2 regions of the Pseudomonas sp. H1_G08 genome follow, and region 2 is predicted to be linked to the other one. Evidence: predicted binding sites of a transcription regulator. Region 2 holds the regulator's gene; the other holds the start of a gene.
What was found. The regulator FliA, encoded in region 2, starts transcription of late flagellar genes. The targets are predictions, from matches to a motif close to CTAAAGTTTNNNNNNNNNNNGCCGNTAA.

Region 1 (8,335 bases), 2.6 Mb from region 2:
AAAAAAGTAAGTCGCCGTAAGGGCGAAACCGTAATCAGCAACACCCGCAGCAACGGATATTCACCCAAAACCCCAAGAACCTGGTCGGCCCAAAGGCCGCCACGGCCAAAAAAAAGCCCCTCAAAACCGAGGGGCCCAAAAAACCAGTCAGAAACCCGAATCAGGTCATCTGAATAATGGTCTGCATAATCGTGCTCTGAGTCGAAATGGTCTTGGCGTTCGCCTGATAGTTGCTCTGACCCTTGATCAGATCAACCAGCTCATTGGTCAGGTTAACGTTCGACTCTTCCAGCGAGTTGGACACCACCTCACCCAACGTACCGGTCTTCGGCGCGTCGTAGCCCGGAATACCCGAAGCGAAAGTCTCTTTCCAGCTGGTGCCACCGACAGCCTGCAAGCCCTGTTCGTTGGTGAAGCTGGCCAGTGCAACCTGACCAATCGCCTTGCTCTGGTTGTTGCTGAAGTTGGCAAACAGCGTACCGGTGCCGTCGATGGTCAGGTTAGTGATCTGGCCAGTGGCGTAACCATCCTGAGTCGGGATCGTACGCGAAGTATCAGCGTTGTACTGAGTGGTGTTGGCCATCGAGATGGTCACGCCATTCGGATTCGCTGCCGCGCCGTTAGGCGTAAACACGCCATTGGTCACAGTGCCCGGCACCCAGCCAGTCATCTTCAGATCGCTGCTGATGATCGGGTTGGCTGGATCCGCCGGGTTAGGCGTGCTCACCTGAACCAGCTTGCCGGAGCTGTCGAACGACAATGTCGAGGCAACCGGCGCAGTGGTCACAGGGTTGCTGCCGGTAGCGTCCGGGTTACGGCCATCGACCAGGGTGTAAACCTTCCAGGTGTTCCCGCCAGTCTTGACCATGTACTGGTCCATGACGTGGGCGTTGCCCTGGGTGTCATAGATCGGCGTGCTGAACGACTTGGTGTACGTTTCCGGCTTCGACGGGTCGAACGTCACGGCGCTGGCGCCGGTATCGACGATCACTGGCGAAGACGAATTGAGGTTGATGCTCGAGGTCACCGCAGAAGACGACTTCGGCGCCAGGTTCGAGGTGTCGATCTTAAGGTCAGTCAACACGCCGTTGATGATCTTGCCGTTGGCATCCACACCGTAACCCTGCAGACGCGAGGTGTAGTCGGTGTTGGTGATGTAACCGGCGTTGTCGACCTTGAACGTACCGGCACGGGTGTACGAGATCGAGCCGTTGTTGCTCATGGTGAAGAAGCCGGAACCGTTGATGCCCATGTCCAGCACGTTGCCAGTGTTGTTGATGTCACCCTGGGTGAACTGCTGGGAAACGTTGGCCAGGCGCACGCCGTTGCCGATCACTTTGCTGCCGCTGCCCAGACGAGTCGACGAATAGACGTCTTCGAATTCTGCGCGCGAGGATTTGAAACCGGCGGTGGCGACGTTGGCGATGTTGTTGCCGGTGACGTCGAGTTGTTTGTTGGCGGCATAGAGACCGCTAAGGCCGATGTTAAAAGACATGTTCCACTCCTTCGTGCCGGGTTAGTCGGCTCTATATACCAATGGTTTGTACTTTGGACAGGGCAACGGTGCCCTTGCCGGCCAGGTTGAGCATCAGCTCGCCACCGGTCTGGCTGATCGTCACGCTGTTGACGGTCGCCGGCAGGTAGGTCGCCAGGTCGGTCGCGGTGCCGTTGATCGGTGCGTTGGCCTTGAACGTGTAAGTGCCGACCGGAACCACGGTGCCGGCGGTGTCCTTGCCGTCCCAAGTGAAGCTGGCATCGCCGGCAGCGCGGCTGCCCAGGTCGATGGTGCGCACGGTTTTGCCGTCCTTGTCGGTGATCGTCACGGTGCCGCCGGCAATCGACGAAGGCACGGTGACCGAACCGGTCAGGCCTTTGCTCGGGTCATCGAGCTGGGCGGTGTTGGTCTGCACGATCACGTTGCGACCGACCAGCGACGACGCTTGCAGCGCCTGCGACGAGTTGTAGTTGCCGGCAAGGCCACTGACAGTGGAGTTCAGCGTGGTGATGCCTTCAAGGCTGCTGAACTGCGCCAACTGCGCGACGAAGGCGCTGTTGTCCTGCGGGTCGAGCGGATTCTGGTTTTTCAGCTGGGTGACCAGCAATTGCAGGAAAGCATCCTTGCCCAGCGCCTGGCCGCCGGTGGCACTGTTGGTCGCCGAAGCGATGCCGCCCGACGTCGTGCTGCTGGCCTTCTTCGACGAGTTGGCCAGGATGTCGTTCATGCTCAGGCTGCTGGTGGTATCCGTAACGCTCATGGCAGTCGCCCCTTATTACTGACCGAGGGTCAGTACCTTCTGCATCATGGTTTTGGCGGTGTTCATCATTTCCGCGTTGGTCTGGAACGAGCGGCTCGCGGAAATCATGTCAGCCATTTCTTCCACCACGTTGACGTTCGGGTAGTAGACGTAGCCCTTGGCGTCGGCGGCCGGATGGTTCGGCTCGTAGCGCGCTTCGAGGTTGCTCTGGTCTTCGACGACGCCAAGCACCTGCACGCCCTGCCCGGCCGCGTCCTGGTTCTGGAACAGCGAATTGCTGCCGCCGGCCTGGCCGCCCTGGAACATGGTGGCGAACACCGGATGACGGGCGCGGTAGGTCTGGTCGATGCTCGACGAAACGGTTTCGGCGTTGGCGATGTTCGAAGCCACGGTGTTCAGACGCGTGGTCTGCGCGCTCATGCCGCTGCCGGCAATGTTGAAAACGCTGGACAGGGACATGGATTATTCTCCGCGCAGGGCTGACACCAGCCCTTTGAATTTGCTGTTGAGCAAGGTGAAGCTGGCCTGGAAGCCGACAGCGTTTTCCGCGTAGTTCGACTGTTCCAGTTGAGCGTCGACGGTGTTCTGGTCGATCGAAGGCTGCATCGGCGTGCGATACATCAGCGACTCGTCGCCGTTGCCCAGCCCTTCAGCCTCGATGTGCCGGCTGTTGGTCATGTTCAGGGCAAAGTGGCCGCCGGTCTTGGTCTTCTCGGTCTGTGCTTCGAGCACTTTGGAGAAATCCAGATCCCGCGCTTTGTAGTTCGGGGTGTCGGCGTTGGCGATGTTGTTGGCCAGCACTTCGGCACGCTGGGCGCGGAAGCCCAATGCCTTTTCGTGAATGCCCAGCGCTTTGTCGAAGCTGATGCTCATGTCGGGAACCTTCAGGTGACCGGTTTTTCGTACTTGAGCTTTAGCAAGCGCCGTGCCAAATGATCAAAGCCCCGTATTCCGGGGCTTTGTGCCGAACAGGCTAAGCGGCAATGCCAGAAAAGCGGCAACCGGTTACCGCCGGATGCCGCTTTTCTGCCGCTTGCCGTCGTTGCCAGGTCAGCGCAGATCCCTGTGGGAGCGAGCCTGCTCGCGAAGGCGGCGTGTCAGGCGCCAACTGTCTTATGGACAGACCGCTTTCGCGAGCAGGCTCGCTCCCACAGGGGATTCGTGGAAAATAATTCGGGCATAAAAAAAGGAGGCCTTTGCGGGCCTCCCGTTTTTGTATCAGCGCAAACCGCTTATTTCGCCTTGTAGATAATCCCCGGGCTGCACTGAACCATCTGGTAATGATCCGGCAATCCGTTCAGCGCTTCCGAAGCGCCAAGGAACAGATACCCGCCCGGCTTCAACGTGCTGTGAATGCGCAACAGGATGTCCTTCTTCACTTCGGCAGAGAAGTAGATCAGCACGTTGCGGCAGAACACGATGTCGAACTTGCCCAGCGCCGCGTAGCTGTCGAGCAGGTTGAACGAGCGGAATTCCACCCGGCTCTTGATCGGCGCCTTGACCACCCAGCGCCCCGGCCCTTTCGGGTCGAAGTAGCGTTGCAGGCGTTCCGGCGACAGACCGCGACCGATCGCCAGGCTGTCGTACTCGCCGGTCTTGCAGTTGTTGAGCATCAGGCCCGACAGATCGGTGGCAACGATCTGCACACCCATCTTCAACTGACCCAGGTTGCTGCGCTCGAACTCGTCGATCGACATCGACAGCGAGTACGGTTCCTGTCCCGACGAGCAGGCCGCCGACCAGATCCGCAGACGCTGGTTGGGGCTGGCCTTGATCGCTTCCGGCAGTACCTTGTTCTTCAAGACTTCAAACGGATAGGTGTCGCGAAACCACAGGGTTTCGTTGGTCGTCATGGCATCGACCACCTGCTCGCGCAAACCGCTGCGCGGCTGGGTCTGGATGCGCTGTACCAGCTCACCCAGGGACTTGATGCCTTGCTGCTCCATCAGTTTGTTGAGACGGCTCGAGACCAGATACTGCTTGTTTTCACCGAGCAGAATGCCACAGGCTTTTTCCAGGAAGACCCGGAACTGTTCGAAATCCAAATTACCCGTAGACAATGATGCCGCCTCTTAAATCGTGTTGACCGCCAGGGACAGAAGGTCCCTAGCTGATATCTGCTGCTTTGATCCGGTCGACTACCCGGGATGCGAGGTCATCAGGACGGAATTTGGCCAGAAAGTCATCAGCACCGACTTTCTTCACCATCGCCTGATTGAATACCCCCGACAACGAAGTATGCAGGATGATATGGAGCTTTTGCATGCGTGCGTCGCCGCGGATTTCCGCCGTCAGGGTGTACCCGTCCATCTCCGGCATCTCGATGTCGGAAATCATCATCAGGAACTCTTCTTCCGGCTTCTTGCCCTCGTCGACCAGCTTGCGCAGGTAATCCAGCGCCTGCTTGCCGTCGTTCAGCGCCACCACTTCGACACCGATGGTCTGCAGGCAACGCGTGACCTGCTTGCGCGCCACCGACGAGTCATCGACCGTCAGTACCCGCAGCGACAACGCCTTGGTCTGCGTCTCGACATCGACCACGCCCACCGAAATCGCTTCCGGCGTCGGCGCCACCTCGGCCAGCACCTTCTCGACGTCGATGATTTCGACCAACTGATTGTCGACCCGCGTCACAGCGGTCAGGTAGTGATCGCGACCGGTGCCCTTGGGTGGCGGATGGATCTCTTCCCAGTTCATGTTGACGATGCGCTCCACCGAGCGGACCAGGAAACCCTGGGTCTTGGTGTTGTACTCCGTGATGATCACGAACGGACTGTTCTTGTCTTTCAACGCACCGGAGCCCGTTGCCATTGCCAGATCCAGGATCGGAATGGTCGCTCCCCGTATATTCGCTACCCCGCACACGACAGGACTGGATTTGGGCATCAACGTCAGCGACGGGCATTGCAACACTTCCCGTACCTTGAACACGTTGATCCCATAGAGCTGCGGCCCGTCGAGACGGAACAACAGCAGCTCGAGGCGATTCTGCCCTACCAGTTGCGTGCGCTGGTTCACCGAATCCATTACACCAGCCATGCCCAGACTCCTACACCAACGCCAAGTGTTGTTGCGACGCACATTCATTGCTAAACGGCACGGCGCTTGCTTTTTAACTCGTATGAACGCTCAAACGACATTTTCCCGACGCCTGACATCTTCCCTTCGCAAAGGGCTTTGCGCGGTGTCCGCCGTTTGCTGCTTGCTTGCTGGCAGTCCTGCCCATGCAGATGCGGTTACCTTGCCTGATATGCTTATCGGCGTGACTCAGGGCTTTCTTGAATTCACCGTAGAAGACTATTTGGCTTCCAGTCAAACCGAAGGCCGCTACGAAATCGAAGTCAACCAGCTCGACCCGCGCATGCGCATGCCCATGTGCGACAAGGAATTGACAGCCACGCTGGAGAGCCCGGCACGCCCGCTGGGCCGCGTCACGGTGAAGGTTCGCTGCGAAGGCAGTTCGCCCTGGACGGTGTTCGTACCCGCTCAAGTCCGCCTGTTTCGCGAGATCGTGACGACCACTCGTCCGCTGAAACGCGCCGGCATTATCGAGCCGCAGGATGTGACCTTGCGCGAGCGCGACGTCAGCACGATCAACCAGGGTTTCCTGACCTCGGTCGACGAAGCGATCGGGCAGAAACTTACCCGACCAACGGTCGCCGATCAGGTCATAACTCTGGTGCATCTGGAACAGGCCGAAGTGGTCCGTAAGGGTGACCAGGTGGTGATCACTGCCCGCAGCGGCACCCTTGCCGTACGCATGCCGGGGGAAGCGCTCTCCAATGGCGGCATGAAAGAACAGATTCGAGTAAAAAACCTTAATTCTCAAAGAGTTATCAAGGCGCAGGTGATTGCGCCGGGACAGGTCGAAGTGGCCATGTAAAAGCCCTGTGGAGAAAACTGGCGCCGATCCCGTCGCTTCCCTAAACTGTGCCGCAGCAAGACTCGCAACGGCGCATGCAAGCTTATGGTTGATTGGGCCTAAAGTTTTTCAGGGGATAGCCGAAAACATGGCAAGCGTCCAAATTCCCAGAGGTTTTTTATCATGGTTATCGATTTCAACCGATTGAACAGTTCCTCGTCACTAACCGGCAGCACACGTACCAGCAACGCCAAGGAAAGCGCTGAAAACAGCCCCTCCGCGCCGCTGAATACCCAGGCCGAACAGGCCAATGTCGCCAAAAGCGGGGAGTCGGTACACCTCAGCAATGAGGCTCAACAGTTGCAGAAGGTCACTGACAAGCTGCGCGATCAGCCTGCTGTCGACAAAGCCCGTGTGGCCGAGTTGAAAGCCGCGATTGCCGATGGCAGCTATAAAGTCGACAGCAACCGTGTAGCCAGCAAACTGCTCAACTTCGAAGCCCAGCGCTAGGCTTTTGCCGGCGCCAGGCTTTTGGACGCTTAAACCCCAAGGCCAGCCATGCACGACACTAACTTATTGCAACTGATCAACGACGACTTTGCTCCAGCGCAACAATTGCTGGAGTTATTGCAAACCGAATCCCTCGCTTTGCATGGTCGTGACATGCCGTTGCTGGAAGAAATTCTGGCGACCAAGCAAGCGTTGATCATTCTGCTCGAGCAGCATGGCCGCAAGCGCAGCGAAATCCTCGCCAGCCTCAACCTGCCGACCGATCGCACAGGTCTTGAGCAACTGGCCAGCCAGTCGAGCATTGGCGACCAGTTGCTGACCCAGGGCGATGCCCTGACCGCGCTGATCGCCCAGTGCCAGGCTGCCAACGTCAAGAATGGCCAGTCGATCCAGATCCAGCAGGCGACCACGGCCAATCAGCTGAAGATCCTCACCGGCGGTGAGCCGCCAGCGCTTTACGACGCCAGCGGGACCTTTGCCAAACCGGTCAAGCCGCGAACGCTCAGCCAGGCATGAGCCATTCGCTGACCCTGCACTATCCACCTGCGCAACATGCTGGCAAAATACTGGCCAGTCGTCTTATTTTGTCTGGAGATTGAAGAACCGTGTCCAACACCCTAAGCGCGGATGATGCTCCGCAGCCTCCGAAGGTGCTCACCACGCCACTGGAAATCTCCAGCAACCTGCGCCAGCTGCAAGACAGCCACGATCCGCTGATCATCACCTTCCATGAACGCAGCCAGCGTTTTCAGAGCTACCTGATCAAGGTCGACCGCGAAACCGCGACGATCGCCCTGGACGAAATGATCCCGCGCGATGGCGAACGCTTCCTCCAGGCTGGCGAGCCGTTCAAGGTCGAAGGCTTTCATGACGGCGTGCGCATCGCCTGGGAATGCAACGGCACACTGAACATCGAAGAATCCGACGGCGACCGTTTCTACACCGGCGACCTGCCGAGCGAAGTGGTCTACCACCAGCGCCGCAACGCCTTCCGCGCTGCGTTGAAACTCACCGACCTGGTCAGCGTTGAACTGGGCGGCGAAAAGCTCAAGGTTCCTCTGCACGGCAAGCTGCTGGATATCTCCGCCACTGGCTGCAAATTCCGCTTCGAAGGCGACATCACTGACCGCCTGCAACTGGGCCAGGTCTACGACCGCCTGATCGCCCCGCCGCTGTTCGGCAATCAGCCAACATCGGTCGAGCTGCGCTACCTGCACTTCGAAGAAAAACTCAACATCACCTTCGCCGGTCTGCGCTTCCACAACATCAGTGGCCAGGCTGCGCGCAACGTCGAGCGTTTCGTTTATCAGTTGCAGCGTGAAGCACGGCGTTTCGACAAAGACGATCTCTGAGTCGCAGCGACAAATAAAAAGGGCAGTCCTGTGCGGGACTGCCCTTTTTTATGCGCCGGTGTTTATCTTCGGCTCAGGGCCTGCCACCACTGATATCCGGCGCAGGCTTGTCGTCATCGCCGCTGTCCTGCTCGGTTTCAACGACTGCATCCGGCTGCACTTCGGGCTCAGGCTCAGGAGTGACCGGCGCCGGATCCTGCACCATCTGCTCCTGCACCACCTGCTCATCGACACGCGGATCGAGCGCCGCCACCAGCGGCGAACTCGACATGCTGTCCGGCATTGCCACGTGATGCAGCGGTGCGTCGTCGACCTGATGCAGGTTGGTCACTGCTTTCGGACGAATCCGCCAGACC
Region 2 (8,335 bases):
CGGTGAAGCCTTCGACGTGGATCGGGTTATCGAACGGTTTGAGGATCGCCGCGACCTTGTCGATGATGTTGAACGCGATGTCGCTCGGCATGGCGTCGCCGCTGCCAAACAACAGGCTGGAATTGAGCTCTATCTCGACCCACAACTCGTTGCCGCGCACGGTCATCTGGTTGGAGCTGATCAAGTCACCGAAGGCGGCACTGATGTCATCGGCGATGCTTTTCAGTGGATCGCTGGCCCCAGAAATACCGGCGTCGACCTGTTCGGCATCCTTGACCAGCGGCTTGGCCGGGGTCACGGTTTTCGGTCGTTCGTCGCCGATCGGGATCGGTTTGAGCGAGCGGTCGGAGTCGGTAAACACGCCGATCAGCGCTTCGGAAATGACTTTGTACTTGCCTTCGTTGATCGACGAGATCGAGTACATCACCACGAAAAACGCGAACAGCAAAGTGATGAAATCCGCGTAGGACACGAGCCAGCGCTCGTGATTCACGTGTTCTTCCTGGTGGCGACGACGAGCCATGAGGTTATTCCCTTAGTCCATGAAGCCTTGCAGCTTCAACTCAATGGAACGAGGGTTTTCACCTTCGGCGATCGACAGAATTCCTTCCAGCAACATTTCGCGATAACGCGACTGCCGCAACGCGATGGACTTGAGCTTGGCCGCGACCGGCAAGAGGATCAGGTTGGCACTGGCCACGCCATAGATGGTCGCGACAAACGCCACGGCGATACCGTTACCCAATTGCGACGGATCAGCGAGGTTGCCCATCACGTGAATCAGGCCCATCACCGCACCGATGATGCCGATGGTCGGCGCGTAGCCGCCCATGCTCTCAAAGACCTTGGCCGCTTCGATGTCGCGGGATTCCTGAGTGTAGAAATCCACTTCGAGAATGCTGCGAATCGCCTCCGGCTCGGCGCCGTCGACCAGCAGTTGCAGACCTTTGCGCGAGTAGCTGTCAGGTTCGGCGTCGGCCACGCCTTCGAGGCCGAGCAAGCCTTCCTTGCGCGCCGTAAGGCTCCAATTGACCACGCGGTCGATGCCGCCGGCCAGATCGACACGCGGCGGAAAGAAGATCCAGCCGAGAATCTGCATGGCGCGCTTGAACGCACTCATCGGCGATTGCAGCAGCGCAGCACCGACCGTGCCGCCCAGCACGATCAGCGCCGCCGGGCCGTTGGCCAGCGCGCCGAGGTGACCGCCTTCAAGGTAGTTGCCGCCGATGATGGCGACGAACGCCATGATGAGGCCGATAAGGCTGAGAACATCCATCAGATACACGCCTCGACGATGTGCTTGCCGATGTCGTCCAGACCATACACCGCGTCAGCAAGATCGGCTTTGACGATGGCCATCGGCATGCCGTAGATCACGCAGCTTGCCTCATCCTGCGCCCACACCGAACTGCCGCCCTGCTTGAGCAGACGCGCGCCTTCGCGGCCGTCGGCGCCCATGCCGGTCAGTACGACTGCCAGAACTTTGTCGCCGTAGGACTTGGCTGCAGAACCGAAAGTGATATCCACGCACGGCTTGTAATTCAGACGTTCGTCACCCGGCAAAATCTTCACCGCGCCACGGCCGTCGATCATCATCTGCTTGCCACCCGGCGCCAGCAGCGCCAGGCCCGGACGCAGGATGTCGCCATCCTCGGCTTCCTTGACGCTGATGCGGCAGAGCTTGTCGAGACGCTCGGCAAACGCCTTGGTGAACGCCGCCGGCATGTGCTGGATCAGCACGATCGGCGCCGGGAAGTTCGCCGGCAACTGCGTCAGTACGCGTTGCAGCGCGACCGGGCCACCCGTCGAGGTGCCGATGGCAACCAGTTTGTAGGCTTTGCGTTTCGGTGCCGGCGACGAAGCACTGGCAGCGGATGCACGGGCAGGCGCAGGCGCAGGTGCCGGACGTGCCGGGACAGGGCTGCTGTGGCTCGTGTGGCTGCCGTAGCTCGACGCTGCCGGAGCAGGCGTCGGCGCTGGCGCAGCGGCGGGAGCCGGCGCGCTGTAGGCACTGAAACGACGGTTACTGCGCGAGATGCTGTGGACTTTCTCACACAGCAACTGCTTGACCTTTTCGGGGTTGCGCGAGATGTCTTCGAAATTCTTCGGCAGGAAATCCACCGCGCCGGCGTCCAGCGCATCGAGGGTTACCCGCGCGCCTTCATGCGTAAGCGAGGAGAACATCAACACCGGGGTCGGGCAGCGCTGCATGATGTGCCGCACTGCCGTGATGCCGTCCATCATCGGCATCTCGTAGTCCATGGTGATCACGTCAGGCTTGAGGGCCATGGCCTGATCGATCGCCTCTTTACCGTTGGTGGCCGTGCCGACCACCTGGATGCTCGGATCCGCCGAAAGAATTTCCGAGACGCGGCGGCGGAAAAAACCCGAATCGTCCACCACCAGGACTTTGACTGCCATAAACACTCCATTAGGTGCAGCGGCGCGTCATCGCGCCGCCGCCCCGGATTCAAATACGCTTTGTGGCGTAACGCTTGAGCATGCTTGGAACATCGAGAATCAGCGCAATGCGGCCGTCACCGGTGATGGTGGCGCCGGACATGCCCGGAGTTCCCTGGAGCATTTTGCCCAGTGGCTTGATGACCACTTCTTCCTGGCCGACCAGTTGATCGACGACGAAGCCGATCCGCTGAGTGCCCACCGAAAGAATCACCACATGGCCTTCGCGCTGCTCTTCGTGAGCGGCGGAGCTCACCAGCCAGCGCTTGAGGTAGAACAATGGCAGCGCCTTGTCGCGCACGATCACCACTTCCTGACCGTCGACGACGTTGGTGGTCGACAGGTCGAGGTGGAAGATTTCGTTGACGTTGACCAGCGGGAACGCGAACGCCTGATTGCCGAGCATGACCATCAGCGTCGGCATGATCGCCAGGGTCAGCGGCACCTTGATGACGATCTTCGAACCCTGGCCCTTGGTCGAGTAGATGTTGATCGAACCGTTGAGCTGGGAAATCTTGGTCTTCACCACGTCCATGCCGACACCACGGCCGGACACGTCGGAGATCTCGGTCTTGGTCGAGAAACCCGGGGCGAAAATCAGGTTGTAGCACTCGGTATCGCTCAGGCGATCGGCGGCGTCCTTGTCCATCACACCGCGTTTTACCGCGATCGAACGCAGAACGTTCGGGTCCATGCCTTTGCCGTCGTCGGAGATCGACAGCAGGATATGGTCGCCTTCCTGCTCGGCCGCCAGCACCACGCGACCGCCACGGGCCTTGCCCGATGCTTCGCGTTCTTCCGGCGACTCGATGCCGTGGTCGACAGCGTTGCGCACCAAGTGGACCAGCGGGTCGGCCAGAGCCTCGACAAGGTTTTTGTCGAGGTCGGTTTCTTCGCCCACCAGTTCCAGGTTGATCTCTTTCTTGAGCTGACGTGCGAGGTCGCGAACCAGACGCGGGAAGCGCCCGAAGACCTTCTTGATCGGCTGCATCCGCGTTTTCATCACGGCGGTCTGCAGGTCAGCGGTGACCACGTCGAGGTTCGACACAGCCTTGGACATGGCTTCGTCGCCGCTGTTGAGGCCCAGACGCACCAGACGGTTACGCACCAGCACCAGCTCGCCGACCATGTTCATGATCTCGTCGAGCCGCGCGGTGTCGACGCGCACGGTGGTTTCCGCTTCGCTGGCCGGCTTTTCTGCCGGGGCAGCAGCTGGCGCGCGGGCCGGAGCCGGTGCAGCAGCGGCGGCCGGTTTCGGCGCCTCGGCTTTCGGTTCAGGCTTGGCGGCAGGCTTCGGCGCAGCAGCGGCAGCCGGAGCTTTCGCCGCTGGCGTGGCGACGCTCGACACGGAGCCGGCAGTCGCAGCGCTGGCGTCAAACTTGCCTTTGCCGTGCAGTTCGTCGAGCAGCGATTCGAATTCGTGATCGCTGATCAGGTCACTGCCGGCCGCAGCGGCTGCCGGTGCAGCAGGTGCTGACGGGGCCGAAGCGATGGCCGATTCCAGCGCGTCAACGGCGAAGTTGCCCTTGCCGTGCAACTGATCGAGCAAGGCTTCGAATTCGTCGTCGGTGATGTCCGAGCTGTCGCCCGTAGCAGGCGCGGCCGGAGCAGCCGGCGCTGCTGGTGCCGCCGGAGCGACCGCATCGACAGCAAACTGGCCTTTGCCATGCAGTTGATCGAGCAGCGATTCAAATTCGGCGTCGGTGATTTCATCGCTGGCCGCCGTGTCGGCAACCGGCGCGGGAGCAGCAACAGCGGCCGGAGCCTCGGCCTGGGCCTTGACGGCGTTCAGCGAGTCCAGCAGTTGTTCGAATTCGTTATCGGTGATGTCGTCCGAGGAGTCGCTTTCAACGACCAGTTCTTCGATCATCTCGGCAACCGGCGAAGCCGGGGCTTCATCCGCCGATTGCGGTTCGGCCAGACGCGCCAGCGCGGCCAACAGTTCCGGCGTGGCAGCGGTGATCGGTGCACGCTCACGGACTTCGCTGAACATGCTGTTCACCGCGTCCAGTGCTTCGAGCACAACGTCCATCAGTTCTGCATCAACGCGACGCTCACCCTTGCGCAGGATGTCGAACACGTTTTCGGCGATGTGACAGCACTCCACCAGCTCATTGAGCTGAAGGAAGCCGGCGCCCCCTTTTACAGTGTGGAAACCGCGAAAAATTGCATTGAGCAGATCTGCATCATCCGGACGGCTTTCCAGCTCGACCAGTTGTTCGGACAGTTGCTCAAGAATCTCGCCGGCCTCAACCAGGAAATCCTGAAGGATCTCTTCATCGGCGCCGAAGCTCATTAATGGGGTGCTCCTACAGGTCTAAAAACCCAAAAAACCCGAATTCCGAAACTCTAGAATCCAAGGCTGGATAACAAATCGTCCACATCGTCCTGACCGGACACAACGTCTTCTCGTTTATCGGCATGAATCTGCGGACCTTCACCCTGCGAGAGATGTTTTTGTGGATCTTTTTCAGCAAGCATTGCGGCGCGGTCATGTTCGATGCCCGCAAAGCGGTCGACCTGACTGGCCATGAGCACGAGTTTGAGCAGATTGCTTTCGACTTCGGTGACCAGTTGGGTCACACGCTTGATCACTTGACCTGTGAGGTCCTGGTAATCCTGAGCCAGCAGGATGTCGTTGAGGTTGCTCGACACCGCACGGTTGTCCGTGCTGCTGCGTGACAGAAAACCGTCGACCCGGCGCGCCAGTTCACGGAACTCTTCAGCCCCGACCTCGCGACGCATGAAGCGGCCCCAATCGGCGCTCAACGTCTGCGCTTCATCAGCGAGACTGTTGACCACCGGCGTGGCGCTTTCCACCAGATCCATGGTGCGGTTGGCCGCGGCTTCCGTCAGCTTGACCACATAGCCCAGGCGTTCGGTGGCGTCGGTGATTTGCGACACTTCCTCGGCCTGCGGCATGTGCGGATCTATCTGGAAATTGACGATCGCACTGTGCAGTTCACGTGTGAGCTTGCCCACTTCCTGATACAGGCCGCGGTCACGGGTCTGATTGAGCTCATGGATCAGTTGCACCGCGTCGCCGAACTTGCCTTTTTCAAGGCTCTCGACCAGTTCGACCGCGTGTTTTTTCAGGGTCGATTCGAAATCGCCCTGTGATGATTCGTTATGCTCCATAGCTCCCCCGCGCATTCATCAGCCGATGCGTTCGAAAATCTTCTCGATTTTGTCTTTCAACGCCTGAGCCGTGAAAGGTTTGACTACGTAACCGTTCACACCGGCCTGAGCGGCCTCGATGATCTGCTCGCGCTTGGCTTCAGCAGTCACCATCAACACCGGGAGGTGCTTGAGTTTCTCATCGGCGCGCACGTGACGCAGCAGGTCGATACCGGTCATGCCCGGCATGTTCCAGTCCGTTACCAGAAAGTCGATGCTGCCGCTGTTGAGCACCGGAATGGCAGTGGTGCCATCGTCGGCCTCGACGGTGTTGGTGAACCCAAGATCGCGCAGCAGGTTCTTGATGATCCGCCGCATCGTTGAGAAGTCATCAACGATGAGGATTTTCATGTCTTTGTTCAATTCGACCTCCAAGCAGTCTTAAACGCGCCCAGCACCTGGACGCGCCACTTCAATCAATCGGCGCAGCACTTAAAGTTTGTCTGGAGCACAACGGATCGAGACCGGCGCCGTTCATCACCGCACCAGCCTCGTTTCGCAGTGTCCCCACACTGCCTTCAGCGCGCTCGCCACTCCCCCAAACGCCCCCGCAGACGGGCCGCGCACTGGCTGTGTAACTGGCTGACCCGCGATTCACTGACGCCAAGGACTTCACCGATCTCCTTGAGGTTCAGCTCTTCGTCGTAGTACAGCGCCAACACCAGTCGCTCACGCTCCGGCAAATTGGCAATCGCGTCCGCCAGCGCCGCCTGAAAGCGTTCATCTTCCAGATCGCGTGACGGCTCCATATGAGCACTGGCGCCATCCTCGTGCAGCCCTTCGTGTTCGCCGTCCTGCAACAGGTCGTCGAAACTGAACAGGCGACTGCCCAAGGTGTCATTCAGAATCCCGTAGTAATCGTCGAGACTCAATTGGAGTTCGGCCGCAACCTCGTGATCTTTAGCGTCACGGCCGGTTTTAGCTTCAATCGAGCGAATCGCGTCGCTGACCATCCTGGTATTACGGTGAACCGAGCGTGGTGCCCAATCCCCTTTGCGCACTTCATCGAGCATCGCGCCGCGGATTCGAATGCCCGCGTACGTTTCGAAACTGGCGCCTTTGCTGGCGTCGTATTTGGTCGAGACTTCCAGCAAACCGATCATCCCGGCCTGGATCAGGTCTTCGACCTGCACGCTGGCCGGCAGGCGCGCCAGCAAGTGATAGGCAATGCGCTTGACCAGTGGCGCGTAGCGCTCGATCAATTCGTATTGCGCGTCACGCGCCGACTTTTTGTAAAGATTCATGCCACTGGCGGTCATATCACAGGCCCTGCGGTTTGCTGCACGAGACGCTCGACGAAAAATTCCAGATGCCCGCGCGGGTTGGCGGGCAGCGGCCAGGTATCGACCTTCTGGGCGATGGCCTTGAAGGCCAGTGCGCACTTGGAACGGGGAAAGGCTTCGTAGACGGCGCGCTGCTTCTGCACTGCCTTGCGCACGCTTTCGTCGTATGGCACGGCGCCGACATATTGTAGGGCGACGTCGAGGAAGCGATCCGTGACCTTGGTCAACTTGGCGAACAGGTTGCGCCCTTCTTGCGGGCTCTGCGCCATGTTGGCCAGCACGCGGAAGCGGTTCATGCCGTAGTCGCGGTTGAGCAACTTGATCAGCGCGTAAGCGTCGGTGATCGAAGTCGGCTCGTCGCAGACCACCAGCAACACCTCTTGCGCGGCACGAACGAAACTGACTACCGAGTCACCAATACCCGCAGCGGTGTCGATCACCAGCACGTCGAGATTGTCGCCGATGTCGCTGAACGCCTGGATCAGGCCGGCGTGTTGCGCCGGGCTCAAGTGCACCATGCTCTGCGTGCCGGAGGCCGCCGGCACGATGCGAATCCCGCCCGGGCCTTGCAACAGCACGTCGCGCAGTTCGCAACGGCCTTCGATAACGTCGGCCAGTGTGCGCTTGGGTGTCAGCCCCAGCAGAACGTCGACGTTCGCCAGGCCCAGGTCGGCGTCCAGCAGCATGACCCGACGGCCAAGCTCTGCCAGCGCCAGCGACAAGTTCACTGACACGTTAGTCTTGCCGACGCCACCTTTGCCGCCGGTCACCGCGATCACCTGTACGGGATGCATGCTGCCCATGTTATTTCTTTACCTTGTCTTGCATAGACGGAGGCCACATTACTGGCTGCGCGTTCCTGATCGGAACAATGCGTGGCAGACCATCGATGTAGGTACAAAAACTGTTCATGATTACCTCAGCCAACCTGCTTGGTCGGGCTGTGATAGATATCAGCGAACATGTCAGCCATGGCTTCTTCGCTGGGTTCTTCCTGCATTTGCACGCTGACGGCGCGGCTGACCAATTGATGACGACGCGGCAGATGCAGATCATCCGGAATCCGTGGGCCATCGGTCAGGTACGCGACCGGCAATTCATGACTGATCGCCAGGCTCAACACTTCGCCGAGACTGGCCGTTTCATCCAGTTTAGTCAGGATGCAGCCGGCCAGCCCGCAACGCTTGTAACTGTGATAAGCGGCGGTTAGAACCTGTTTCTGGCTGGTGGTTGCCAGGACCAGATAATTTTTTGAGCGAATGCCACGCCCGGCCAGGCTCTCAAGCTGCATGCGCAACGCCGGATCACTGGCTTGCAGGCCGGCAGTATCGATCAAAACCACGCGTTTGCGTAGCAGTGGATCCAATGCCTGCACCAGCGACTGACCCGGATCGACGTGCGTTACCGGCACGTTG

Region 1: the regulator FliA is predicted to act here: its motif matches at 6,237-6,264, upstream of flgM (flagellar biosynthesis anti-sigma factor FlgM).

The regions. Positions count from the first base shown of each region.
Region 1 covers NZ_CP162822.1:3,239,123-3,247,457, forward strand. The annotation lists gene flgE (flagellar hook protein FlgE) at 161-1,495, opposite strand; gene flgD (flagellar hook assembly protein FlgD) at 1,527-2,255, opposite strand; gene flgC (flagellar basal body rod protein FlgC) at 2,271-2,714, opposite strand; gene flgB (flagellar basal body rod protein FlgB) at 2,718-3,128, opposite strand; gene cheR (protein-glutamate O-methyltransferase CheR) at 3,488-4,315, opposite strand; gene AB4N85_RS14710 (chemotaxis protein CheV) at 4,362-5,294, opposite strand; gene flgA (flagellar basal body P-ring formation chaperone FlgA) at 5,377-6,138, shown strand; gene flgM (flagellar biosynthesis anti-sigma factor FlgM) at 6,301-6,627, shown strand; gene AB4N85_RS14725 (flagella synthesis protein FlgN) at 6,676-7,143, shown strand; gene AB4N85_RS14730 (flagellar brake protein) at 7,233-7,979, shown strand; gene AB4N85_RS14735 (MFS transporter) at 8,053-8,335, opposite strand, start outside.
Region 2 covers NZ_CP162822.1:643,821-652,155, reverse strand. The annotation lists gene motD (flagellar motor protein MotD) at 1-523, opposite strand, end outside; gene AB4N85_RS02990 (flagellar motor protein) at 536-1,276, opposite strand; gene AB4N85_RS02985 (protein-glutamate methylesterase/protein-glutamine glutaminase) at 1,276-2,421, opposite strand; gene AB4N85_RS02980 (chemotaxis protein CheA) at 2,471-4,756, opposite strand; gene AB4N85_RS02975 (protein phosphatase CheZ) at 4,810-5,598, opposite strand; gene AB4N85_RS02970 (chemotaxis response regulator CheY) at 5,617-5,988, opposite strand; gene fliA (RNA polymerase sigma factor FliA) at 6,156-6,896, opposite strand; gene fleN (flagellar synthesis regulator FleN) at 6,893-7,723, opposite strand; gene flhF (flagellar biosynthesis protein FlhF) at 7,840-8,335, opposite strand, start outside.